DNA from 3 places in the Candidatus Nitrobacter laanbroekii genome. Region 1 is predicted to be linked to each of the others. Evidence: predicted binding sites of a transcription regulator. Region 1 holds the regulator's gene; each other region holds the start of a gene.
The links. Region 1 encodes LexA, which represses DNA repair genes until DNA is damaged. Its sites were predicted from a motif close to TGTTCNNNNTGTGTTCNG; they were not measured.

Region 2: a site for LexA is predicted at 1,870-1,887, ahead of V4R08_RS12345 (DNA recombination protein RmuC). Genes of this name have one in related genera too.
Region 3: a site for LexA is predicted at 2,001-2,018, ahead of V4R08_RS04355 (single-stranded DNA-binding protein). Genes of this name have one in related genera too.

Annotation. Positions count from the first base shown of each region.
Region 1 covers NZ_JBAMDA010000001.1:1,152,792-1,156,069, reverse strand. Annotated here, with positions in the region: gene V4R08_RS05425 (ComEC/Rec2 family competence protein) at 1-818, shown strand, start outside; gene lexA (transcriptional repressor LexA) at 867-1,571, opposite strand; gene V4R08_RS05415 (molybdopterin molybdotransferase MoeA) at 1,735-2,949, opposite strand.
Region 2 covers NZ_JBAMDA010000001.1:2,657,406-2,660,683, forward strand. Annotated here, with positions in the region: gene truA (tRNA pseudouridine(38-40) synthase TruA) at 1-283, opposite strand, end outside; gene fmt (methionyl-tRNA formyltransferase) at 283-1,215, opposite strand; gene def (peptide deformylase) at 1,240-1,767, opposite strand; gene V4R08_RS12345 (DNA recombination protein RmuC) at 1,918-3,132, shown strand; gene V4R08_RS12350 (GIY-YIG nuclease family protein) at 3,209-3,278, opposite strand, start outside.
Region 3 covers NZ_JBAMDA010000001.1:911,460-914,737, reverse strand. Annotated here, with positions in the region: gene V4R08_RS04365 (alpha-2-macroglobulin family protein) at 1-892, opposite strand, end outside; tRNA gene V4R08_RS04360 (tRNA-Arg) at 1,168-1,244, shown strand; gene V4R08_RS04355 (single-stranded DNA-binding protein) at 1,356-1,844, opposite strand; gene V4R08_RS04350 (outer membrane protein) at 2,241-3,008, shown strand.

The DNA.
Region 1 (3,278 bases):
TGGCGGCGTTGCCCGGCGCCATCGGCCGCATGGCGGCGTTCGGAACCGGGCCGCTGATCGCTGCGACCGCGGGCATCGTTCTGCTCGGACTGCTCAGAACGCCGCTGCGCTGGAGCGGTGCGGCCATCATCGGGCTGGCGATCGCATGGTCGCTTGCCGTGACGCAGCCGGACATTCTGGTCTCCGCCGACGGCCACAATGTCGGCGTGCGGGGCGGAGACGGCCGGCTGCGTCTCATCCGCACGGCCAAAGACAACTTTACGGTCAGGGAATGGCTGGCCGCTGATGCGGACGGACGTGGGCCTGCCGACCCCACGCTTGCAGAGGGCGTCTCATGCGACGACGCGGGCTGCGTGGTTAAGGTGAGCGGAGGTGGAATTGTCGCGCTGGCGCGGCGCGCGGACGCGATGGAGGACGACTGCGTGCGGGCGGAGGTGATGGTGACGCCGTGGCAGGCTCCGGAGGGCTGCCTTGCGCAGGTCATCGATCAGGACAGGCTGCGGCGGGAAGGCGCCCTGGCGCTGCGGCGAACGCCGGATCATGATAATTTTGGGTCGAATCGATCCAACATCACGAACGTGATCGATTCCAATATTTTAGAGCGGGATGCGGGCGGAAAACCGCTGCACACTTTTCATCCCGCCCTCGGCGGCGCAAAACACAACTTTGCGGTCAATGCCGTCCGGCCCGATCAGGTCGACCGGCCCTGGTCGCCCGCCGTCGGCGGTGAAAAACCGGCGCATGTCAGCACCCGGCCCAGGCCGGCACACCCGATCGATGCCACGCCCGCGGCTGACGATCTCCAGCCGGACGATTGAACGGTCCGCCGCCGCCCAAGGACTTGCGAGAGCCAGCACTTGCGAGAGTCAGTACTTGCGATAGATGCCGATCAGCTTGCCCTGGATCTGGACGCGGTTGGGCGGAAGAATGCGAACCTCGTAAGCTGTGTTCGCGGGCTCGAGCGCGATCGAAGCCCCGCGGCGGCGGAAGCGCTTCAGCGTCGCTTCCTCGTCGTCGATCAGGGCAACGACGATGTCGCCGGTTTCCGCCGTTTCGTTGCGCTGGATCAGCGCCATGTCGCCGTCGAGGATTCCGGCCTCGACCATCGAATCGCCGCGCACCTCGAGCGCATAATGCTCGCCGGAGCCGAGCATGTCGGGCGGCACGCTGATTGTGTGGCTCCGGGTCTGTAGCGCCTCGATCGGTGTGCCAGCCGCGATACGTCCCATCACCGGAACGGCGACCGGACGGTCTGCATCGTCGACGACACCGCCGCCGCTGCTCGGGCGGACTTTGCCGAGATTGCCTTCAATGACGCTCGGCGTGAAACCGCGACGGCCGCCGCCGCTGCCGGCGACCTCCGGCAGCTTGATGACCTCGATGGCGCGGGCGCGATTGGGCAGGCGGCGGATGAAGCCGCGTTCCTCCAGCGCGGTGATCAGGCGATGGATACCGGACTTCGAGCGCAAATCGAGCGCATCCTTCATTTCATCGAACGAGGGCGGCACGCCGGATTCCTTCAGCCGTTCGCTGATAAAACGCAGGAGTTCGTACTGTTTGCGCGTGAGCATTCCGACCAGTCCCCGGTTGATGGTGCCTGCCGTCCGATTCCAGAACCTCAGGCTTACAGCCTTATACCGGGCGGCACGACTACTCGAAACAAATCATGAACATACACTATATGTTCGATATGTGTTCCGCAACCCTTTAATTTAACGTCAACAAGGCGAGGCTTTACGACAGCGAGAGCTTAATGACGGCGCAGGGCTCGCCTTTGCTCGCGGCAGGCGCAAGCGGCGCGCGGACCACGAGTGCTTCCGCTGCCGCGAGATTTCCCATCAACGAACTGTCCTGATGTCCGACCGGCGTCGCGACCGGCAACCCGTCTGGCGAGTGCGCGAGGCGGGCGCGCAGATAATCCTGCCGGGCTTGATTGGCGGCGACATTGCTGCCGAGCACCGCCGGTTCAATGCGATGGTGGATATCCTGACGGCCCGACAACGCACGAATCAGCGGCACCATGAACAGGAACGCGCAGATGTAAGACGAGACGGGATTGCCGGGCAGGCCGATCACGCGCATTGCGCCGAGGCGTCCGTGCATCATCGGCTTGCCGGGCCGCAGCGCGATCCGCCAGAACGCAATCTCCACGCCTTCGGCCTCCAGCGCGCGCTTGACGAGGTCATGGTCTCCGACTGACGCCCCGCCTGTGGTGACGAGAATGTCGGCGCCGCTGTCGCGGGCACGACGGATTGCGCTTCTGGTCGCCTCCATGGTGTCGGCGGCGATGCCGAGGTCGATCGCCTCGGCGCCTTCGTTCCGGGCGAGCGCGCGAAGCGCGTAGCCGTTGGACAGGACGATTTGACCCGGACCGGGCGTCGTGCCCGGCAAAACCAGTTCATCGCCGGTGGCGAGCACGGCTATTTTCGGATGGCGGTGCACCGGCAGGTCCGGATAGTTCATGCCGGCGGCAAGGGAGAGATGGCGGTCGGTGAGATGGCTGCGGGCGCGCAGCAACACGTCGCCTTCGTGAAAATCGACGCCGGCAGGGCGGATATTCTTTCCGGCCGCGGTGGCTTCCTTGACCATGACGTCGTCGCCGTCGCGTTCCGTGTCCTCCTGGATCACGACGGTGTCGGCGCTGTCCGGCACCACGCCTCCGGTAAAAATCCGCAGAGCTTCGCCGGCCCCCAGCGCCCGCTCGAGCGGCCGTCCCGCGGCGATCTCGCCGATCACATGCAGCCGCGCCGGAATCGTCGCGATGTCCGCCGCGCGCACCGCGTAGCCGTCCATCGCCGACATCGCCACCGGCGGCTGGGTCCGGCGCGAGGGGAGGTCGCGCGCCAGCACCCGGCGATGCGCGGCCTCGAGGCCAACCGATTCTTCCGGCAGCGGTTCGACTCCGGCGAGAACGGCCGCAAGGGCGTCGGCGACTGCCATCAGGGCCATGACCATATTCTCCCAGGTTTCCAATGATCCGATTCTAACATTCGCATCCCGTGCGAGCAGGTGTCTTTGCGAATGTTGGAATCAAAGGACCACTGGCAAATATAGATGACTAATGGAGTTTTAGACGATGCGCTTCGAGAGCACACAAGTTCATCTATAGAACTTGCGGTCGGCAGACAACGGCTCCCTGAACCGAAACGCTCGGGTGGAGCGTTCGCTCGAGGCTCCGCGCGGCTCTGATGGTGGTTTCGGAGGATCGCTTCCCTTTTTCGGAGTTCACCCGTCAGACGAACTCATCATTCCAAATGACACTTGGATCATAAAGTTGT
Region 2 (3,278 bases), 1.5 Mb from region 1:
TTTCGGCCGTTAGCACGCCGATCGGATGCGGTCGCAGATGGGCGTTGAGGCCGTCGCGCAACCGGTTCGGCGCGAAATGCTTGGCGATGTCGCAATGCGCTACCTGCGCCAGCGCATGGACGCCGGCGTCAGTGCGGCCGGCGCCATGCACGCGAACGGCATCGCCACAGATCGCTTTGACCGCCGCCTCCAAGGCGCCCTGCACCGAGGGGCCGTTGTCCTGATACTGCCAGCCGCAGAACGGGCCGCCGTCATATTCGATGGTGAGCTTGTAGCGGGGCATCAGACGAGCCGCATGGGCGGCTGAAGCGGCGTGCCGTTGAGAAAGGCCTCGGCCTTCATCGGCGGCTTTCCGGCGCGCTGCAATTCGAGGACGCGGATCGCGCCGTCCTTGCACGCAATGGTCAGCCGATCGTCGAGCAGTTCACCGGCTTCGCCGGAGCCTTTCGCGACCTCACAACGCAAGACCTTCACGCGCACTCGCTCGCCGTCGAGGGGCATCTCGCACCAGGCGCCCGGAAACGGCGACAGGCCGTGGATATGCCGCAGCAGCTCTCGGGCTGGCCTGCTCCAGTCGATGCGCGCCTCGGCCTTGTCGATTTTTGCGGCGTAGGTGACGCCGTGCTCGCTCTGCTTCGTCAGTTGCAGGCCGCCGCGCGCCAGCGCGGCCATCGCACGCACCATGAGATCGGCCCCCAGTGGCGCCAGCGCGTCATGGAGATCGGATGCCGTCATCGCATCGGTCACGGCGATCCGCTCGGCCATGGCGACGTCGCCGGTGTCGAGGCCGGCATCCATCTTCATGACCATGACGCCGCTTTCGGCGTCGCCCGCCATGATGGCGCGGTTGATCGGCGCGGCGCCGCGCCAGCGCGGCAGCAGCGAACCATGCAGGTTGAAGCAGCCGAGCGGCGGCGCATCGAGGATCGCCTGCGGCAGGATCATGCCGTAGGCGACGACGACCGCGGCGTCGGCGCCATGCGAGCGGAATTCATCCAGCGCGGCGGGGGTCTTCAGCGTTTTCGGCGTCAGCACGGGAATGCCGAGGCGGTGCGCTTCCCGCGCCACCGGGCTCGGTTGCAGCTTCATGCCGCGGCCCGCGGGCCTCGCCTCGCGGGTATATAGGGCCGCGATCTCCTGGCCATGGGCGACGAGTTGCAGCAGGGTCGGCACCGCGAATTCCGGCGTGCCCATGAAGATCAGGCGAAGCGGCATGAACGAGCCGATCTGTTTGCGAGACTATTTCGCGGCGAGCTTCGCAGCCTTGGTGAATTTTTTCACCACGCGGTCGCGTTTCAGTTTCGAGATGTGATCGACGAACAGCACGCCGTTGAGATGGTCGATTTCGTGCTGGATGCAGGTGGCGTAGATCCCCTCGGCATCTTCCTCGTGGACCTTGCCGTCGAGATCGATGAAGCGGACCCGCACCCGCGCCGGGCGTTCGACCTCCTCGTAATATTCGGGGATCGACAGGCAGCCCTCTTCGTAGGTCGAGAGTTCCTCGGACGCCGACAGGATTTCCGGGTTGATGAAGATGCGCGGCCGCGGCGTGAGTTCGCCGTCCTCGTCGCGCCTGGCGAGGTCCATGGTGATGATGCGCAACGGTTGCGCGATCTGGATGCCGGCGAGCCCGATGCCCGGGGCGTCGTACATGGTCTCGAACATGTCGTCGGCGAGTTTGCGGATCTCCGGCGTGACCGTTTCGATCGGCCTGGAAACCAGACGCAACTGCTTGTCCGGCAGAATGATGATTTCGCGAATAGCCATGGCGGGCGATGTAATCCCCCGGTCTGCCGCGGTCAATCCATAGCGATTTCGGGTCGTTAAGCGTGTGTTAACCATAAAAATTGAGCTTTCGTTAACTCAATATGTTCGTGCTTCGTTCTCATTGACGGTCGAATCGGCTACAAGGACCGGATGAACCACATCCTTTTCATCCTGGGCGACGTATCGGTGCGAACAGGCACCGTGCTGATCGCGTTCGGCGCGCTGGCGCTGGTACTACTGCTGATTATCGCCATTGTGATCGCGCGCTCCGGGCGCCGGGGAACCGAAATGGCGATGGCGCAGACGAGCCGCGCCGACGAGTTGGAGGAACGTCTCGACGACATGATGCGCGCGCAGTCGGAGGCCACCGGCCGCGTCGACGCCATGGGTCGGGCGCTTGCGGGGCGTCAGGCGGAGATGGCGCGCGCCGTCAGCGAGCGGCTCGATTCGGTCACCCATCGGGTTGGCCAGTCGATGGAGCAGACCACGCGCAACACCATGGACAGCCTGCGCGTACTGCACGAGCGGCTCGGAATTATAGACAACGCGCACAAGAACCTGACCGACCTGACGGCGCAGGTGACCACGCTGCGCGAGGTGCTCGCCAACAAGCAGTCGCGCGGCGCATTCGGACAGGCGCGGATGGAAGCGATCGTGCAGGACGGCATGCCGAAAGACTCGTTTGCCTTCCAGTACACGCTGTCGAACGGCAAGCGGCCGGACTGTGTGATCTTCCTCCCCGACCAACGCCCGCTCTGCATCGACGCGAAATTCCCGCTGGAGGCCATGACGGCACTCCACGACGCCCGCACCGACGAGGAAAGGAAGTTCGCAAGCCAGCGGCTGCGCGCCGACGTCATGAAACACGTCACCGACATCGCCGGCAAATACCTGATCCCGGGCGAGACTCAGGATAACGCCCTGATGTTCGTGCCGTCGGAGTCGGTCTATGCCGAGATCTATGACGCCTTCGACGATGTGATCCAGAAAGCCTATCGCGCCCGGATCGTGCTGGTGTCGCCATCGCTTTTGATGCTGGCGATCCAGGTGATGCAGCAGCTTCTCAAGGACGCGCGGATGCGCGATGCCGCCGACAAGGTACGGATCGAGGTCATGACCATGATGGGTGATGTCGAGCGCCTGCGCGACCGGGTCAGCAAGCTCGGCAGTCATTTCGATCAGGTCAGCGAGGATGTCAGGCAGGTCCTGATCTCGGCCGGCAAGATCGGCAAGCGCGCGGTGAGGATCGAGGACCTCGATTTCAGCAAGGATGAGGCGGCCGCGGAGACGCCGCGGATCGTCAGGCCCGGTGAACCGGAACTGTATCCGCCGCCGTTCGGCCGTAAAATCCAGGCGGGCGAGTGATTATGGATGTCATCGCCCGGCTTGACCGGGCGACCCAGTATCCAGATGGCTTGCCTTTCAGACTGTATCCTCGCCGTCATCTTCCAGCGACGCCAGGGTAGAGATCATCCCAATTTGGATTGTCTTTTTCGATCAATTGCACCTTC
Region 3 (3,278 bases), 240 kb from region 1:
CCAGCGGAATGCCGCGCTGGCCGGTGCGCGGCAGCACGTAGGCGCGCCCGGTGAAGCGGACAAACGGTTTGCGATCCCGCACATAGACGTTGAATTCAGCGGATTTCGGCAGGCTTTCCTTGACGGTCGATGGCAGGCCGGCGCGCAGATTGATATTGTATCGCTCGCCGTGCTTGAGGCCCTCGACGCAAAGCTGCTTGTCTTCCGACGACAGCGCCGGCCGGTCCGCACCGGCGAGCGCGACGAACGGTGAAAAGTCGGTCCGCTTGGCAAGGTCCTCCGAGAACTGAAAGCAGACCCGCGGCGAGGTCGAATCCGAATCGACGGTGTAATCGAGCAGCCGGAAGCCGTGGTCGTCGCGCATTTTTTCGTACTGCTCGCGAACGTCGGCGACCTCCCGCAGATCAAGCGACAGACGCAACGTGTCGAGTGCCGGTCGCCACAGCTTGCGTTCCGAAAAGGCGCGTCCAAGAACCGCCAATGCATCCGCCTCGGCACCGGGATCGTTCGCCCGCTGATAGGCGATATAGGCGGCGGTGGAGGCCCGCTCCCGCAGGAAGGTCTGTTCCTGGCTCGTGGTCGGCTTGATCTGGAAAATCGTCCGCGCCAGCCGCAGCCAGTTGCCGCTATCGTCGGGTGCGACGGTCGCGATCTGGCCGAGAATCTGGAGGCCGCTGCGAAAATCGGATCGCTTGAAGGCGGCGTCGGCATCGGTCCGCAGCGTCGGGGCCGATTTGACGATGGTGCCGGCTTCGCTCTTGATCTGGGCCTCTAACTTGATCGCCGAGTCGGCGAGATCGTCGCGCTTGAAAGCCTTGTCCGCTGCCTGCGCCGAAACAAGCCCGATCGCCAGCGCCACACAGAGGACCACCGCACGAACCAAACCGGTCATGAAAGCTCCCTGCGCGGACAAATGCCGCCTAACGTTCCCGAATTCAAAGTCCGCCTCACTGCGCCTTCCGTAGCGAACGTCGGATTCGAAAGGATACTAGCAAACTTATGATTTGAGTGTGGTTCAGGTTCAAAGGTTGGCTTGGCAAACCCAAGGGCTTCGGACAAAACAGCGGGCGCCCGTACCGGTTCGTCGTCCGATCCATCAGAATGGTCCGGATCGGGGCTTGGCGCGAGGGCGGATTTTTCATATTGCGGTGATATGGCGACGTTAACGGTCCCGTAGCTCAACTGGATAGAGTAGCGGATTTCTACTCCGCGGGTTGCAGGTTCGAATCCTGCCGGGATCGCCACCATTTTTATAAAGACCGCCAGCAAGTGCAGGTTACCAGTGGAGTTTTTACATTCGCGTCCGGGACGTGCGGCCTGGGTCGCGAATGTCGAATTCACTCCACCAGACTCCACTAGAACGGAATGTCGTCGTCCATGTCGCTGCGGCGGGCACCGGCCGCAACGGCGCGGCGCGGCGTGCCGCCGGAGGGACTTCCGGACCCGAAATCGCCGCCGGAGTCGTCCGATCCGAAATTGCCGCCGCCGCTGTTGCGGCCGTCAAGCATCGTCAGCGTCGAATTGAAATTCTGCAGCACGACTTCGGTGGAGTATTTTTCGACGCCGTTCTGGTCGGTCCATTTACGGGTCTGCAACTGACCCTCGATGTAGACCTTCGCGCCTTTCTTCAGATATTGCTCGGCGACCTTGCAGAGGCCCTCGTTGAAAATCACGACGCGGTGCCACTCGGTTTTTTCCTTGCGCTCGCCGCTGGTCTTGTCGCGCCAGGTTTCAGACGTTGCGATCCGCAGATTGGCGATCGGCCGGCCGTCCTGGGTCCGCTTGATTTCGGGATCGGCGCCGAGATTGCCGATCAGAATGACCTTGTTCACGCTACCCGCCATCGCCGTTCTCCAATCTCCGGTCCCGATTTGCCAACACGCACAGGCGCCGCCGGTTCATCCCCGGCATCGCTCTTTGCGGCTTCGTTCTCGAGCCTATACTCCCGTCACATCGTCGAGACGGTCAATTGACGGGTTATCCACCGGTCGAATATACAATGTTCCATATTTGTTCTCAAGGCCGGCAATGCGAACAAAACTGCGGATCGGGCTTAGAAAGATTCCACGCTGGTTTCAGATAAATGGGCTTCGGGACGGATCAATTTGGCCCGGAGTGTTGCACTTGAGAGACGGCATTTTGCAACGGCGGGCGGTATAGTGCTTCACGAGTTTCAAACTGCCTATCCAGCGCTCGCGCCTGAGTTTGTTGAAAATAAAGCGGAAATCCGGGGAATCGCAATGAACAAGTTACTGATCGGGGTCGTCGGTGCTCTCGCCATTGGCCTCGGCGCCGTGCCGGCCACCGCGGCCGATCTCGCCCCGCGTCATTATACCAAGGCTCCTCCGATGATGGCCGCGATCTACGACTGGAGCGGCTTCTACATCGGTGCGAACGGCGGGTGGGGATCGAGCAGGAATTGCTTGACCCTGACCGATCCGATTGTAGCTAGCCCTAATGAAGGTTGCCACGACGCGACCGGCGGCACGGTCGGTGGCCAGATCGGCTACCGCTGGCAATCCAATAACTGGGTGTTCGGCCTTGAAGCTCAGGGCAACTGGGCCGATCTGAACGGCCGCAATGCCAGCCTCTTCAACCCTCTCGTCACCAACACCAGCCGTCTTGATGCGTTCGGGCTATTCACCGGCCAGATCGGCTACGCCTGGGATGCGACCCTGCTTTACGTGAAGGGCGGCGCCGCGGTGACCTCCAACCGCTATGGAAGGCTCGATACCGCGACCGGCACTCAGTTGACCGACAACGTCAACAACACGCGTTGGGGCGGCGTGGTCGGCGTCGGCCTTGAATATGGCTTCGCACCGAACTGGTCGCTCGGCTTCGAGTACGATCACATTTTCATGGGCAACAGCAACCACAACTTCATCAACAACGGCGTCGCCGGGGTGCCTGGTACGCTGTTCGCAACTGACAAAACCAGTCAGGATGTGGATCTCGTGACCGCGCGCATCAACTACCGCTGGGGTGGCCCGGCCGTTGCGCGGTACTGATCTTATCTGATCAATACTTCTCTCGGAAAACTATGAAAGGCCGGCTTTTCGCCGGCCTTTTTGTTGATCCCGCTGGTATCGGTATGCGGTCGCTGGAGGCCGCTACGAAAATCGGCGGCCGGCGGATATGACCGGCTTCCTCGCGATGAAATCGGTGATGATCGCTGACGCCCTCTGGAAATCGCCCGCCGTTCTATCTACGTTCCACAGATAGCTACACACAGCGCCAGCCTGGATTTCCTCGGTACGGCGCGCACGAACGCTGCGCCG